2 linked regions of the Caldimonas brevitalea genome follow. The protein of the gene in region 1 interacts with the protein of each later gene in a pairwise test. Links are inferred from orthologs where the notes say so. Each region holds a gene or a part of one and is shown in the gene's direction. Other genes may lie near its edges.

Region 1 (2,840 bases):
AGGTGGCGGTGCTGATGGGCGGCGATTCCGCCGAACGCGAGGTGTCGATCATGTCCGGCACCGGCGTGCTGAACGCGCTCAAGTCGCAAGGGGTCGACGCCTATGCCTTCGACCCGCACGACCGCGACCTGAGCGAGCTCAAGCGCGACGGCTATGCCCGCTGTTTCATCGCGCTGCACGGTCGCTACGGCGAAGACGGCACGGTGCAAGGTGCGCTGGAGTTGCTGCGCCTGCCCTACACCGGTTCCGGCGTGATGGCCTCGAGCATCGCGATGGACAAGATCATGACCAAGCGCATCTGGCGCTTCGAGGGCCTGCCCACGCCCGACTGGCGCATCGTGACGAGCGCCGACGAGACGCGCGAGGCCTTTGCTGCACTGGGCTCGCCGATGATCGTCAAGCCGGCCCGCGAAGGCTCGACCATCGGCCTGACCAAGGTCGAAAGCGTCGAGCAGTGCGAGGCCGCCTACGCGCTGGCGGCCGGTTGCGACCCCGAGGTGCTGTGCGAGGAGTTCATCGACGGTGACGAGACCACCTGCCCGGTGCTGGGCGAAGGCGCCGGCGCGGAAGCCTTGCCGGTGATCCGCATCGTCGCGCCCCAGGGCAATTACGACTACCAGAACAAATACTTCACCGACGTCACCCAGTACCACTGCCCGAGCGGCTTGCCGCAGGACGAGGAAGCCGAGATCCAGCGCCTGGTGGTGCAGGCCTTCCGCACGCTCGGCTGCCGCGGCTGGGCACGCGCCGACGTGATGATCCGTGCCGCCGACCGCAAGCCCTTCCTGCTCGAGATCAACACCTCGCCCGGCATGACCGGACATTCGCTGGTGCCGATGTCGGCCCGGGCCGCGGGCATCAGCTATGAGCAGCTGTGCCTGTGGCTGGTGACGCAGGCCTCGCTGAACCTCTGAGGCGAGGGCCCGCCACGACCGAGACCATGCAATCCACGACACCTCTGGACATCCGACTGATGAACGCGACCGCCGCCCTGCTCTACACGCTGGCGGCGCTCGGCTTCGTCTGGATGACCGTGTCGTGGGCCGCGCGTTGGCCGTTGTTTTCGATCCGCGCCATCCGCATCGAGGGCGACGTGACACGCAGCAGCGAAACGACCATCCGCGCCAATGCGACGCCCAAGCTGAGCGGCAATTTTTTCAGCATCGACCTGGAACGTACACGCCAGGCCTTCCAGTCGGTGCCCTGGGTGCGACGCGCCACGGTGATGCGGGTCTGGCCCAACCGGTTGCTGGTGCGGCTGGAAGAACACCGCGCCGCCGCCTACTGGGGCGAGAACCGGTTGGTCAACACCTACGGCGAGGTGTTCGAGGCCAACCTCGGCGATGTCGAAGACGACCGCCTGCCGACCTTGTCCGGGCCCGATGGCAGCTCCCGTCAGGTGCTTGAGATGGTGGCACCGGTGCAAACGGCCGTGCGGCGCATGGGCGCCGGCATCGAACGCCTGACGCTGTCGGACCGCGGCTCGTGGAAGGTGGCACTGGACAACGGCGCCGAACTCGAACTCGGCCGCGGCGAGGCCGGCGAGGTGCTGGCACGGCTGGACCGTTTCGTGACCTCGTGGCCCCAAGTGACCGAGCGCTACCCCGGGCCGCTCGAATACGCCGACCTGCGCCACCACAACGGCTATGCGGTGCGCATCGAGGGCATCACGACCGGTATCCCCGGCGGCGCGAAACCCGGCGCAAGACCCGGCTCCCCAGCCGGTGCGAATAGAAACTGAGAGCAAGATGGCCAAGGAATACAAAGATCTCGTTGTCGGCCTCGACATCGGCACGGCCAAGGTGATGGCGGTGGTGGCCGAGGTGTTGCCGAGCGGCGAGCTGCGCGTGGCCGGGCTGGGCGTGGCGCCGTCGCACGGGCTCAAGCGCGGCGTGGTGGTCAACATCGATGCGACGGTGCAGTCGATCCAGCAGGCGCTGAAAGAGGCCGAGATGATGGCCGACTGCAAGATCACGCGGGTCTACACCGGCATCACCGGCAGCCACATCCGCGGGCAGAACTCGACCGGCATGGTGATCGTGCGCGACAAGGAGGTCACGCCGATCGACGTCGCGCGGGTGGTCGAGACCGCCAAGGCCATCAACATCCCCAACGACCAGAAGCTGCTGCTGGTGGAGCCGCAGGAGTTCGTGATCGACGGCCACGAGGTCAAGGAGCCGATCGGCATGAGCGGTGGCCGCCTCGAGGTGAAGGTGCACATCGTCACCGGCGCACAGAGTGCGGCCGAGAACATCGTCAAGTGCGTGCGACGCTGCGGGCTCGAGGTCGAGCAGCTGGTGTTGAACCCCTCTGCGTCCAGCCTGTCGGTGTTGACCGAAGACGAGAAAGACCTGGGCGTGGCGCTGGTCGACATCGGCGCCGGCACCACTGACGTGGCGATCTTTACCGACGGCGCGATCCGCCACACCGCCGTGATTCCGATCGCGGGCGACCTGATCACGAGCGACATCGCGATGGCCTTGCGCACGCCGACCAAGGACGCCGAGGAGATCAAGGTCGATTTCGGCGTCGCCAAACAGCTGCTGGCCGACCCCGACGAACAGGTCGAAGTGCCTGGCCTCGGGGACCGGGCACCCCGCATGCTCTCGCGACAAGCATTGGCCGGCGTGATCGAGCCTCGCGTGGAAGAAATCTTTTCACTTGTGCATCAAGTCATCCGTGAGAGCGGCTACGAAGAGCTGCTGTCGTCCGGCATCGTGCTCGCCGGCGGATCGGCGGTGATGCCGGGGATGGTCGAGCTGGGCGAGGACATTTTTCTAAAACCGGTGCGCAAGGGGATCCCGACTTACTCGGGCGCACTGCACGACATGGTGGCCAAC
Region 2 (3,599 bases), 2.5 Mb from region 1 along the record:
GTGGTCGACCGAGGCCATGCAGGCCCACGGCGCTGAAGTGCTGGTGCGCGGCGGTAGCGTCGAAGTGCTCGAAGGCCCCTGGCAGCCCGGCCGCCTGGTGGTGCTCAAGTTCCCGTCCATGGAGAAGGCGCGCGCCTTCTACCACTCGCCCGAGTACGGCCGCGCCCGCGAAGCGCGCGAAGGCGCCGCGGTCATGCGCATGGTGCTTGTGGAAGGTTTGTAACCAGACTGGCGGCCGAATCTGGTCCAATGGGCGCCGCACCAACATCCATCATCGATTACAAGCAAGAGGAAACGTCATGAGTGCCATCGTAGACATCGTCGGCCGTGAAATTCTGGACAGCCGCGGCAACCCCACCGTCGAGTGCGACGTGCTGCTCGAGTCCGGCGTGATGGGCCGTGCAGCCGTGCCGTCGGGCGCGTCGACCGGCTCGCGTGAAGCCATCGAACTGCGCGACGGTGACAAAAGCCGCTACCTCGGCAAGGGCGTGCTGAAGGCGGTCGAGCACATCAACACGGAAATTTCCGAAGCGGTGCTGGGCCTCGATGCATCCGAGCAGGCGTTCCTCGACCGCACCCTGATCGACCTCGACGGCAGCGACAACAAGTCGCGCCTTGGCGCCAACGCCACGCTGGCGGTCTCGATGGCGGTGGCGCGTGCCGCCGCCGAGGAGTCGGGCCTGCCGCTGTACCGCTATTTCGGCGGTTCGGGCTCGATGCAGATGCCGGTGCCGATGATGAACGTCATCAACGGTGGTGCCCACGCCAACAACAACCTCGACCTGCAGGAATTCATGATCCTGCCGATCGGCGCCCCCAGCTTCCGTGAAGCGATCCGCTACGGCGCCGAGGTCTTCCACGCGCTGAAGAAGATCATCCACGACAAGAACATGAGCACGGCGGTCGGCGACGAAGGCGGCTTCGCCCCCAGCGTCGCCAGCCACGAGGCGGCCATCCAGCTGATCCTGCAGGCCATCGAGCAGGCCGGCTACACCCCGGGCGAACAGATCGCGCTGGGCCTGGACTGCGCCGCCAGCGAGTTCTACAAGGACGGCAAGTACCACCTCGAAGGTGAAGGCCTGACACTGTCGGCCGAAGAATGGACCAACGTGCTGGCGACCTGGGCCGACAAGTACCCGATCATCAGCATCGAAGACGGCATGCACGAAGGCGATTGGGCCGGCTGGAAGCACCTGACCGAAACGCTGGGCAAGAAGGTGCAGCTGGTCGGCGACGACCTGTTCGTCACCAACACCAAGATCCTGCGTGAAGGCATCGAAAAGCGCATCGGCAATTCGATCCTGATCAAGATCAACCAGATCGGCACGCTGACCGAAACCTTTGCCGCGATCGAGATGGCCAAGCGCGCCGGCTACACCGCGGTGATCTCGCACCGCTCGGGCGAGACCGAAGACTCGACCATCGCCGACATCGCCGTGGGCACCAACGCCGGCCAGATCAAGACCGGCTCGATGAGCCGTTCCGACCGCATCGCCAAGTACAACCAGCTGCTGCGCATCGAGGAAGACCTGGGCGACATCGCCTACTACCCCGGCCGCTCGGCGTTCTACAACCTGCGCTGATAGATCGCCCCCCTGCCTGCCATCATGCGTCTGCCGCTCGTCACCCTGGTGCTGGCCGCGTTGCTGCTGGGCGTTCACGCCCAGCTGTGGTTCGGCAAGAACGGCGTGCACCGCGTGATGGAGCTGCAGCGCAAACTGGCCGAGCACCAGGACCGCAACATGACGGCGCGAGAGCGCAACGCTCAGCTCGCGGCCGAAGTGCGAGACCTGAAAGAAGGTCTCGAAATGGTCGAGGAAAAGGCCCGTTTCGAGTTGGGCATGGTGAAGCCCGACGAGATCTATGTGCAGCTGACGCCGGCGCCCTGAGCCGTCGGCCTTCGACGACACGGAGCCGCGAGGCTCCGTTTTTCATTGACGACCGCCTGTCCCGCTCCTTCCCCCGCCCCATCCGATGGACACCTTGCTCGCCGTTTTCGCCCCCTGGATGGCCCCGGCCTTCACCGCCTGGGGGGTGCCGGTCACCTGGCTGGAGCTGGTGGCCTTCGTGCTCGCCGTGGCGATGGTGGTGTGCAACATCCGCGTCGTGCCCTGGGGTTGGCCGCTGGCCATCGTCAGCTCCTTGCTTTATTTCCTGTTGTTCTGGCAGAGCAAGCTGTACGGCGACGCGTGTCTGCAGCTGTTCTTCGCGGTCGTGGCGGGTTGGGGCTGGTGGCAATGGCTGTATGGCAAGCGACCGGACGGCCAGCGGCTCACCGTGCACGCCCTGCCCCGCGCCGGCCGCTGGGCCACCGCGGCCGGCGTGCTGCTCGCCTGGCCCTTGCTCGGCACCTGGCTGGCGCGCACGACCGACAGCGACGTGCCCTATTGGGACGCCTTCCCCACCGTGGCCAGCGTCGCCGGCCAGTTTTTGCTGGGCCGCAAGCTGATCGAGAACTGGCCCACCTGGGTGGTGGTCAACACCGTCAGCGTCGGGCTGTTCGCCTACAAGGGGCTATGGCTCACGGTGCTGCTGTACGCGCTCTTCGTTGTGATGTCGGTGCTGGGCTGGCGGGCCTGGCAGCGACTGCGGCAGGCGCCGGCGGTGGCTGCATGAGCTAGCACCCCGGAGGGTTTCCGATGAGCAGCAGCAGCAACAGCCCTGGCCGTGTGATCGCCCTGGTCGGCGCGGAAAGCACCGGCAAGACCGAACTCGCCGCGGCCCTTGCGCGGCGTTTGCAATCGGCGGGCCTCGACGCCGTCGCAGTGCCGGAGTACCTGCGCCTCTTCTGCGAAGCCCAGGGGCGCACACCGCGACAGGACGAACAGCGTGGCATCGCCGACGAGCAGAGCCGCCTGATCCGCTACGCAGCCGGGCGACACGCGGTGGTGGTGGCCGACACCACGGCGTTGATGATCGCGGTCTACAGCGACTATGTGTTCGGCGACACCTCGCTCTACGCCGACGCCGAGCGGGCGCACGCCGAGGCGGCGCTGACCCTGCTGACCGGGCTCGACCTGCCCTGGGTCGCCGACGGCTTGCAGCGCGACGGCGCGCACGTGCGCGAAGGGGTCGACGAGCGGGTGCGCGCAGCCTTGCAGCGGGGCGGCTCGCCCTACAGCCTGGTGTACGGTCTGGGGCCCGCCCGGGTCGAGGCAGCGTGGGCGGCGGTGTGTCCGCTGCTGGGCTTGCCCGCCGGCGCAAAGGGCAGCGGTGAGAGCGGTGAGAGCGGTGAGGCAACCACGCACACGTCGCGCAAGCTGTACTGCACCGAGTGCCTGGACCCGCACTACGAGCGCCTGTTCAGCCGCTTGTTGGGCCGCGACCCGTCCTGAATCTCAATGGGACTGCCGTAGCCGGTTGAGCCTCTTGTGCTGTACCCTGTGCACCGCGTCCCAACAAGAACGCTATCTATAAGTACGCGCAGCACCGAGACCTCAGCGAGCCAAGAGATGCGAGCCATTGCTCGATGCTGCCTGCCAGGGTTCTCTCCGCTAGAAACGCGCCTTGGTCGAGTCTGGACGTAGCTGTCGCTGCTAAAGTGCTCGGATTCAGGAGTATTAATGGATTCAACTGTGTTCATTCGCCGCGTCCGAGCG

What was found. The genes of interacting proteins can lie anywhere in the genome.
Region 2: the proteins of AAW51_RS05895 (region 1) and ftsB interact in binary tests that used the Escherichia coli proteins (3 or more experiments, as listed by UniProt). The link is inferred for Caldimonas brevitalea from one-to-one orthologs.

The regions. Positions count from the first base shown.
Region 1 is NZ_CP011371.1:1,333,309-1,336,148, forward strand. It holds AAW51_RS05895 (cell division protein FtsQ/DivIB), read left to right. Parts: upstream 1-940; coding sequence 941-1,741; downstream 1,742-2,840. Other genes in the region: AAW51_RS05890 (D-alanine--D-alanine ligase), read left to right, coding at 1-914; ftsA (cell division protein FtsA), read left to right, coding at 1,749-2,840. UniProt on the Escherichia coli protein: Essential cell division protein. May link together the upstream cell division proteins, which are predominantly cytoplasmic, with the downstream cell division proteins, which are predominantly periplasmic. May control correct divisome assembly.
Region 2 is NZ_CP011371.1:3,867,866-3,871,464, forward strand. The notes cover bases 312-3,248. They hold ftsB (cell division protein FtsB), read left to right. Parts: upstream 312-1,607; coding sequence 1,608-1,889; downstream 1,890-3,248. Other genes in these bases: eno (phosphopyruvate hydratase), read left to right, coding at 312-1,583; pnuC (nicotinamide riboside transporter PnuC), read left to right, coding at 1,975-2,616; AAW51_RS16395 (AAA family ATPase), read left to right, coding at 2,640-3,248. In the rest of the region: AAW51_RS16375 (DUF1330 domain-containing protein), read left to right, coding at 1-223; more of eno, read left to right, coding at 300-311; more of AAW51_RS16395, read left to right, coding at 3,249-3,335; AAW51_RS16400 (AAA family ATPase), read left to right, coding at 3,564-3,599. UniProt on the Escherichia coli protein: Essential cell division protein. May link together the upstream cell division proteins, which are predominantly cytoplasmic, with the downstream cell division proteins, which are predominantly periplasmic.